Regions from separate parts of the Serpentinimonas maccroryi genome, predicted to be linked through region 2. Evidence: predicted binding sites of a transcription regulator. Region 2 holds the regulator's gene; the other holds the start of a gene.
The links. The regulator FNR, encoded in region 2, switches genes on or off when oxygen is low (the NO sensors DNR and NnrR bind a similar motif). The targets are predictions, from matches to a motif close to TTGATNNNNATCAA.
Positions count from the first base shown of each region.

Region 1: SMCB_RS07515 (fatty acid desaturase) is a predicted target of FNR. The motif match lies at 2,200-2,213, and genes of this name have one in related genera.

Region 1 is NZ_AP014569.1:1,635,311-1,640,014, reverse strand. Features, by position in the region: gene SMCB_RS07530 (aspartate aminotransferase family protein) at 1-1,014, opposite strand, end outside; gene SMCB_RS07525 (DUF3579 domain-containing protein) at 1,259-1,603, shown strand; gene rpsT (30S ribosomal protein S20) at 1,790-2,095, opposite strand; gene SMCB_RS07515 (fatty acid desaturase) at 2,322-3,464, shown strand; gene SMCB_RS07510 (DEAD/DEAH box helicase) at 3,615-4,704, shown strand, end outside.
Region 2 is NZ_AP014569.1:1,306,627-1,311,330, forward strand. Features, by position in the region: gene hemN (oxygen-independent coproporphyrinogen III oxidase) at 1-1,179, opposite strand, end outside; gene fnr (fumarate/nitrate reduction transcriptional regulator Fnr) at 1,329-2,048, shown strand; gene SMCB_RS06030 (hypothetical protein) at 2,098-2,400, opposite strand; gene ccoG (cytochrome c oxidase accessory protein CcoG) at 2,474-3,907, opposite strand; gene ccoP (cytochrome-c oxidase, cbb3-type subunit III) at 3,932-4,704, opposite strand, start outside.

The DNA of each region.
Region 1 (4,704 bases), 330 kb from region 2:
GCCGACCATCAGCCCCTTGCCGCGCACCGCGCGCACGCCGGGCTCGTGCATGAGCTGGGTGCTGAGCAGGGTCTGCAACTGAAAACCGACCTTGGCCGCGTGCTCGAGCAGGCCGTCTTCTTCCATGATGCGGATGGTCTCGATGCCGGCGCGCAGCGCCAGCGGGTTGCCACCAAAGGTGCTGCCGTGGTTGCCGGGCTGGAACAGCTGCGCGGCTTTGGGGCCCGCCACCACGGCGCCGATCGGCACCCCCGAGCCCAACCCCTTGGCCAGCGGCATGACGTCGGGCAATATGCCGGCCCACTGGTGCGCAAACCACTTGCCGGTGCGCCCCATGCCGCACTGCACTTCGTCGATCATCAGCAGCCAGTCGTTGGCGTCGCACAGGGCGCGCACCTGCTGCAGGTAGTCGGCGCTGGCCGGGTGCACACCGCCTTCGCCCTGAATGGCCTCGAGGAACACCGCCACCACGTTCGGGTTGCCAGCGGTGGCGCGGCGGATGGCCTCGGCGTCGTTGAGCGGCACGCGGATGAAGCCCTCGACCAGCGGTTCAAAGCCGGCCTGCACCTTGGGGTTGCCGGTGGCGCTCAACGTGGCGATGGAGCGTCCATGAAAAGCCTTTTCATAGACCACGACCTCGGGCCGTGCGATGCCTTTGTTATGGCCAAACTTGCGCGCCAGCTTGAGCGCGGCCTCGTTGGCCTCGAGCCCGCTGGAGCAGAAAAACACATTGCTCAAACCAGAGCGCTCGACCAGCAGCTGCGCCAGTTGTTCGGTGTAGCGGTGGTGGTAGTAGTTGCTGATGTGCATCAGGGTGCCGATCTGCTCTTGCAAGGCTGGCACCAGCTTGGGGTGCGCGTGCCCGAGCGTATTGACGGCAATGCCGCCCAGCGCATCGAGGTAGGCCTTGCCGTGCACGTCCCAGACGCGGCAACCCTTGCCGTGCGAGAGCTCGATCGGCAAGCGCCCGTAGGTGTTCATGACGTGCGGTTGCACCGGGGCGGCTGGCAGCATGGATCGAGTCCTGATCGAAAAGTGGGTGATGGGAAGGGAGAAGGGCGATGTCTGACCCTCGGCGCCGCCAAGGGTTAAAGCGAACATTGTAGGCGCAGCTCGAGGGGCGGGGGCGGGGAAGCCGCGCGCAAGTCTTCTATAAGATAGAATACTTTATCCACCCATCGGTCTCTACCGGTTCACCATGTGCAGCGAGCGATCCTCGGCGGCCGCTGGCGAGCCACCCTTTAAGGCCTGAACCCCCATGGTCTCCCCGAGCGCCAATGAAGTCTTCATTCAGGGCCGCACCCGCAGCGGCAAACCCTTTCGCCCCAGCGACTGGGCCGAGCGCTTGTCCGGGGTGATGAGCCCTTTTCACCCAGCAGGGCGGATGCCGGGTGCGCACTTGGGCTACTCGCCTTGGTGCAATCCGAAGGTGATCAACGGCGTCAAGTGCGTGGTGCTCAACACCGCCTTGCGCGACTACGATCCCATGGCTTGGGACTTCGTGATCGGTTTCGCACGCGACAACGAGCTGGAGGTGGTGGAGGCGTGTTTGCTTCCCGATGGGGGTTCGATCAACCCTGCACCAGGTGCTTCAACCCCATAAGCTTGGTTTTGAGTGCTTCAGCGCTGTTGGCTTATGGTGAGCAGGCTCGTTCAAAAACAACAAACCGCCCCGAGAGGCGGTTTATATTTTTGAGATCGGGATTTGCTGGCAGCGCACCCGGTTCAAACGGCAGGCTGTGCGGGGGTTAAGCAGCCCCCGAGCCTGGGCGGTCGGTCTGGCTGGTGCTCAGGCCGCTGCGGCGCTGGTGGCTAGGGCCTTGACCTTGGCCGACAGGCGGCTCTTGTCGCGAGCGGCCTTGTTTTTGTGGAAAATGCCTTTGTCGGCGACCGTGTCCACCACGCTTTGCATCTGGGCAAAGAGCGCGCTGGCTTGGGTCGTGTCGCCGGCCAGCACGGCCTTTTCGACCTTCTTGACGGCGGTGCGGTACTGGGAGCGCAGCGAGGTGTTGGCGGCGTTGAGTTTGACGTCCTGGCGCGCGCGTTTGCGGCCTGAGGCCAGACGGGGGTTCTTTTTCTTCGGCTTGGTGGCCATGTGTGGGTTCCTTGGGTTGTTTGTGGATGTTGCCAGCAAAACCCTGCATTATAGACGTCTGCCGCCGCTTGGGGCTAGGAATAGACTGCTGTTTTTTGCAGTCTTTGATCGCGGTCAAGCTGCTGTAAGGGCGGGCAGGATAGAATATTCTGGTGCAGTTTTTGACTGCCTGCAAATGTGTCTGGCACGGCCTGCGTGCTGACATTTTTATCCCTTGCTGTCCTCGATGCACACCACACCAGACCCCTTGAGCGGCGTGCAGCCGCACCCAGCCGCAGCCTCTGCTGCCCCTGAGCGCCCGGTTCCTGCCGGGGCTCCGCTGCCACACCGCAAGGTCATCCGCGGCTGGATCACGCCGTTGGCCGAGCGCCGCACCGCCATCGCGGTGGCGCTGCTGGTGCTCGATTGGGCCATTTTTGCTGCCCTGATCGCCGGCACCATTTTGCTCCAGGCTTGGTGGGCCAAGCTGCTGTGCGCGCTGGCGGCGGGTTTCGTGATCGGGCGCCTGTTCATCATCGGGCACGATGCCTGCCACCAGAGCTACACCCCGCACCGCGGCCTGAACCGGGTGCTGGGGCGCATCGCCATGATCCCCTCGCTCACCCCCTACAGCCTGTGGGAGGTGGGTCACAACGTGGTGCACCATGGCTACACCAACCTCAAGGGCGTCGATTTCGTCTGGGCGCCGCTGACCAAAGCCGAGTTCGAAGCGCTCTCGCCTGGCCGCCGCGCCCTCGAGCGCATCTACCGCAGCGGCTGGGGCCCGGCGCTGTACTACCTGATCGAAATGTGGTGGCTGCGCATGTTTTTCCCGCGCAAAACCTACATGGGCACGCAGCGGCGCGAGTTCATTTGGGATGGGGTCTTCGTCTCGGCGGTGGCGCTGCTGTGGATCGCCGGCCTCGTGTGGGCGGCGCTGGCCACCGGGCAGGCGGTGTGGCTGCTGGTCGTCATGGGTTTCGTGGTGCCGTTCCTGTTTTGGAACGCCATGATCGGCTTCGTGGTCTATGTGCACCACACCCACACCAGCGTGCAGTGGCACGACGACAAACACCTCTGGGCCAAGGCCGCACCCTTCGTTTCAACCACCGTGCACCTGAAGTTTCCCTACCAAATCGGTGCGTTGGTGCACCACATCATGGAGCACACCGCGCACCATGTGGACATGAGCGTGCCGCTGTACAAGCTCAAAGAGGCGCAGCAAAAGCTCGAAGACATGCTGCCCGGGCGCATCATCGTGCAGCAGTTCAGCTGGCGCTGGTACTTCGAGACCGCGCGCAAGTGCAAGCTCTACGACTTCACCCAGCGCTGCTGGACCGACTTCCAGGGCCGCCCGACCAGCGCGCAGGCGCCTTCGTACGCCGTTTGAGCCGAGCCGCCGTTTTCTTGAGCCCCTTCTCTGGCGCGGCTCAGTGCCGGTTGGGTTGGGATTGATCGTCCTATCGCGTTGCGGCCGCGCAACAGCTCGCCCGTTTGCGTTTCTTGCTTTGTCACGATGTGGTGCGACAATCCGCCTTAGATGAATCCTGCTTTTTCTGAACTCTCGCTGGCCGAGCCGCTGGCCCGTGCCGTAGCCGAACTCGGCTTCACATCCATGACGCCGATCCAGGCGCAGGCCATTCCGGTGGTGCTGCAAGGCCGCGACGTGATGGGCGCCGCCCAGACCGGCACCGGTAAAACGGCGGCCTTCTCCTTGCCGCTGCTGCAGCGCTTGCTCAAGCATGCCAGCGCCTCCACGTCGCCGGCGCGGCACCCGGTGCGCGCACTGGTGCTGCTGCCCACGCGCGAGCTGGCGGTGCAGGTGGCGCAACAGATTGAGCTCTACGCCAAATACACCGATCTGCGCAGCACGGTGGTGTTTGGTGGCATGGACATGAAGCCGCAAACCGCCGAACTCAAGCGCGGCGTCGAGGTGCTGGTGGCCACGCCGGGGCGGCTGCTGGACCACATCGAGGCCAAAAACTGCGTGCTCAACCAAGTGGAATACGTGGTGCTCGACGAAGCCGACCGCATGCTCGACATCGGCTTTTTACCCGACTTGCAGCGCATCCTGTCGTATTTGCCCAAGCAGCGCACCACCTTGTTGTTCTCGGCCACTTTCTCGACCGAAATCAAGCGCTTGGCCTCGAGCTACCTGCAAGACCCGGTGACCATCGAGGTCGCGCGCTCCAACGCCACCGCTGCCACCATCGAGCAGCGCTTTTACCGCATCGAAGAAAACGACAAGCTGCAGGCGCTCAAACAGGTGCTGCGCGAGCGCGAGATCGGCCAATCGTTTGTGTTCGTCAACAGCAAGCTCGGCTGTGCCCGGCTGGCGCGCACACTCGAGCGCGACGGCTTCGTGACCACGGCGCTGCACGGCGACAAGAGCCAAGACGAGCGCCTCAAAGCGCTCGAGGCCTTCAAAAGCGGCGCGGTGCAGCTGCTGGTGTGCACCGATGTGGCGGCACGCGGGCTGGACATCAAAGACGTGCCGGCGGTGTTCAACTTCGACATCCCCTTCAACGCCGAAGACTACGTGCACCGCATTGGCCGCACGGGTCGTGCTGGGTCGTCTGGGCAGTCTTTTTCTTTTGTCAGTGGGCGCGATGCCAAGTCGCTGGCCGACA
Region 2 (4,704 bases):
CGCCAGACCGACAGCCTCGAAATCCACCCGCCCCTGACACATCAGCGCCATGATCACGGCGCGACGCAGCAGGTCGTCGCGGCTCAGCGCCAGCCCACGCACGATCGGCAGCCGCCCTTGGTCGAGGTGGTCGTAGTACTCTTCGAGCGTCTTGGCGTTCTGGCTGTAGGTGGCCCCGATGCGGCCGATGGCCGAGACCCCGAGGGCGATCAAATCGCAGTCGGGCTGCGTGCTGTAGCCCTGAAAATTGCGGTGCAGCCGCCCCTGGCGCTTGGCCACCGCCAAGGCATCGGTGGGCAGCGCGAAGTGGTCCATGCCCACATAGACGTAACCCGCTTGGTTGAAGATCTCGAGCGAGATCGAGAGCATGGCCAACTTGTCGGCTGCCGGTGGCAGTTCGGCGGCCACGATGCGCCGCTGCGGCTTGAAGCGTGCCGGCAAATGCGCGTAGGCGTAGAGCGCAATGCGGTCTGGGCGCAGCTCGCGCACGCGCTCCAGCGTGTGGCGAAACGACTCGGGCGTTTGCTGCGGCAGGCCGTAGATCAGATCGACGTTGACGGATTCGAAGCCGATGCGCCGCGACGCCGCCACCAAGTCGAACACCTGCTCGGCGGGCTGGATGCGGTGCACGGCCTTTTGCACCGTGGGGTCAAAATCCTGCACGCCAAAACTCAGGCGGTTGAAACCCAGGCGGTGCAGGTGCTCCAGCCGCGCAGGGGTCACGGTGCGCGGATCGACCTCGATCGAATACTCGCCCCCCGGCACCAGCTTGAAGTGGCGCTGCACCATCGCCACCAGATCGCTGAGCTCCTCGTCCGACATGAAGGTCGGGGTGCCGCCGCCGAGGTGCATCTGCGACACGCTGTGGCCCGAGCCCAGATGGCGGCACTGCAACTCGAGCTCGCGCGTGAGGTAGCGCAGGTACTCGGCCGACTTGCTGTGGTGCTTGGTGATGACCTTGTTGCACGCGCAGTAGTAGCACAGCGAATCGCAAAACGGGATGTGGACATAGATCGACAGTGGCAAGGCCAGCGAGCCGGCATGGCGCTGGCGCAAAGCCTGCACATAGTCTTGCTCGCCAAAGGCTTCGACGAAGCGGTCGGCGGTCGGGTATGAGGTGTAACGGGGGCCGGGCACGTCAAAACGCCGCAGCAACCCCTCGTCGATGACAGGTTTCACTAAAATTTCTCCTGGTGCGAGAATATGCACCGAACATCCCCCCTCACCCTTGACCTGAGTCAAGTCGAGCCCATTTTTTGTTTTCTTTGACGCGCGCCCCACACGGCAGCACATGGGTTAAGCTTCGCGCACTATTTGGCCGCGCTTACATGGATATTCAGAGCATCAAAGTCGCCTGTTCAGGCTGCAATCTGCGCGAGTTGTGCTTGCCTATGGGGCTCAAACCGCAAGAGCTGGAGCATCTCGATCAGATCATATCGAATCGGCGCCGCATCAAACGCGGAGCGTCCCTGTTCAGCGCGGGCGAAGCCTTCACCGCACTGTACGCGGTGCGCTCGGGTTTTTTCAAGACCTGCATCACCAGCGCCGACGGGCGCGACCAAGTCACCGGTTTTCAGATGATGGGCGAGATCATCGGCATGGACGGCATCGTGCACGACCAGCACGCCTGCGACGCGATCGCGCTCGAAGACGCCGAGGTCTGTGTGCTGCCCTTTGACCGCATCGAGCAACTGTCGCGCGAGTTCAGCGCCTTGCAGCACCATGTGCACAAGATCATGAGCCGCGAGATCGTGCGCGACCAGGGCGTGATGCTGCTGCTGGGCACCATGCGCGCCGAGGAGCGGCTGGCGGCCTTTTTGCTCAATTTGGTGCAGCGGCTGCACGCGCGCGGGTTTTCGCAGTCTGAACTGGTGCTGCGCATGACGCGCGAAGAGATCGGCAGCTACCTGGGCATGAAGCTCGAGACCGTGAGCCGCACCTTTTCGCGCTTCATGGAAGACGGCATCATCGACGTGCGCCAGCGCTACGTGCTGATCAAAGACACGCAGGCGCTGGAGCGGCTGGTGAACCCGCCGATGCGCAACTAGGGGCCTAGGCTCTGCTCGTGTGCCACGAGGCGCCGCTTTGCAGGGCACCCTACTGCCGTGGCGGCGGGACCTCGGGGCTGGCAGCGTGGTTGCGCGCTTCGCGTGCCGGGCGCAGGCTAGCCAAGTAGGTGGCGCGCTGTTCGGGCGTCATCATCTGCAAACGGCGTTGATCAGCTGGCACCATGGGCGCATTGCGGTCCAGCACCGGGTCGCGGTTTTTGACGGCGGTGACGACCAAGGCGAGCGACAGCGCAATCGATGCAGCCGGCAGACCAAACACCAACCACGTGTAAGGCTCACGGTACCAAGGGGCAGGCTTGGTCGGGGCTGGGGCGGCTTGGGCAGTGCTCATGGTATTTGAGTGTAGGTCTGGAGGCTAAAAGTTCAGGCGCAGGCACAAAAAACCTGTGTGGCTGCAACGGTGTTCATTGACGCGGCATCATAAAGACCGAGTCTTGGCGCACCGTCATGGGTTCGGCACCCAAAGATTGCACCTCGAAGTGGATCGGGTGCATGCCCGGCGCGCTGCTGCCCGGCGGCACACGAACCGTCACCGCCAGCGCCCGCGCACCCGTAGGCGCGAGGGAGAATTCGGTCTCGGAGATCACTTGCAAACCCGGCAAACCGTGCACCACCAGACGCAAGGGTTGCTCTTGCTCGGTGGCGTTGAGCATGCGCAGCGTGTAAACGTTTTCCACGTAGCCTTGTTGCACCACACGCGACAAAATGGTCGAGTCGCGGATGACGTCGAGCTTGAGCGGTGTGCGCAGGTACAAACTGGTGAACAGCGCCACGGTGATGAGCAGCAAAATGGCACCGTAGGCCAAAACCCGCGGCCGCAGCACGCGGCGCCACATCTGGGCCGAGGTCCAGCCCTGCTCGAGCCCGTTTTGCGTGGTGAAGCGCACCAAGCCCTTGGGGTAACCGACCTTGTCCATGACTTGATCGCAGACGTCGGCGCAGGAGCCGCAACCTATGCATTCGTACTGCAAGCCCTTGCGGATGTCGATGCCGGTGGGGCAAACCTGAACGCAGAGCGAACAATCGACGCACGAGCCCAATTTGAGCAGCGACAGATCGGCTTGGCGCGAGCGGCGGCCACGCGGCTCACCGCGCTGCGCATCGTAGGTCACGACCAGGGTGTCGCGGTCGAACATCGCGCTCTGGAAACGCGCGTAGGGGCACATGTGCTTGCACACCAGTTCGCGCATGTAGCCGGCGTTGCCGTAGGTGGCAAAGCCATAAAACAAAATCCAGAAGCTTTGCCAAGGCCCGAGCTCGGCCTGCCAGACCGCCAGCCAGAGCTGTTCGATGGGGGTGAAGTAACCCACAAAGGTAAAGCCGGTCCACAAGCCAAAGGCGATCCATAGCAGTTGCTTGAGGGTTTTTTTGCCGTATTTCTCCAGCGTATGGCCGGATTGATCGAGCCGCATGCGGGCCGTGCGGTCGCCTTCGACCAGCTTTTCCATCCACAGATAAATTTCGGTGTAAACCGTCTGCGGGCAAGCAAAACCGCACCACAGGCGTCCGGCCACGGCCGTAAACAGGAACAAGGCCAGGGCCGAGATCACCAGCAGACCGGTGAGGTAAATCAGGTCGTGCGGGTAGAGCACGAGGTTGAAGAGGTAGAAACGCCGCTCTTCGAGGTCAAACAAAACAGCCTGCCGGTTATTCCATTGCAACCAGGGCAGGCCATAAAAAACGATCTGTGTCAGCCAGACCATGGCCCAGCGCCAGTTGGTAAAGAACCCCGCGACGGAACGTGGGTAGATCTTTTGCCGATCGGCGTAGAGCGATATCTCGATTTCGTCTGGTCTGGCGGCTGAGTTGCCGCCATCCGGTTGGGTGCTATTTGACAATTGAGGAACGACGCCGAATCGGTTTTATTGCGGAGGGTTGGATTTGGCCCACACGTAGCCGGTCAACACATGAATCTGCTGCTCGGACAGCAACACGTTTTGCGGCGGCATGACGTTCATGATACCTTCGTTGATGCTGCGCACCACGGCATCGACCCCAAAACCATGCAGCCAGATGTCGTCGGTCAGGTTGGGGGCACCGATCAGATAGTTGCCCTTGCCTTCGGCGCCGTGGCAGGCGATGCAGGTGGCAAAGTTGGCCTTGCCGGCGGCTGCCCGCACGCTGTCGTGCGGCGCGCCCGAGAGGCTCAACACGTAGTGCGCCACGTTGAGCACGTCTTCGGGCGAACCCACGGCTTCGGCCAAGGGCGGCATGACCGCTACCCGACCTTGGGTGATCGAGACTTTGATGGCCTCGGGGTCGCCACCCCAAATCCAGTCTTTGTCGGTCAGATTGGGGAAGGTCAGGCTGCCGCGGGCGTCGGCGGCGTGGCAGACGGCGCAGTTGTTCATGAACAGGCTTTCGCCGATCTGCATCGCAACCGGGTCAGCGGCCAGCTGTTGCACCGACATCTGCGCGAAGGCCTCGAACTTGGGCGCCACCCTCGCCTCGTTGGCTGCGCGCTCGGCCTGGTACTGCCCCACCGAACTCCAGTTGAGCAAACCGGGAAACTTGCCAAACATCGGGTACAGCAGGCCATAGACCAAGGCGAAGACCACGGTGATGATGAACATCCAGACCCACCACTTGGGCAGCGGATTGTCTTTTTCGATGATGTCCTCGTCCCAGACGTGGC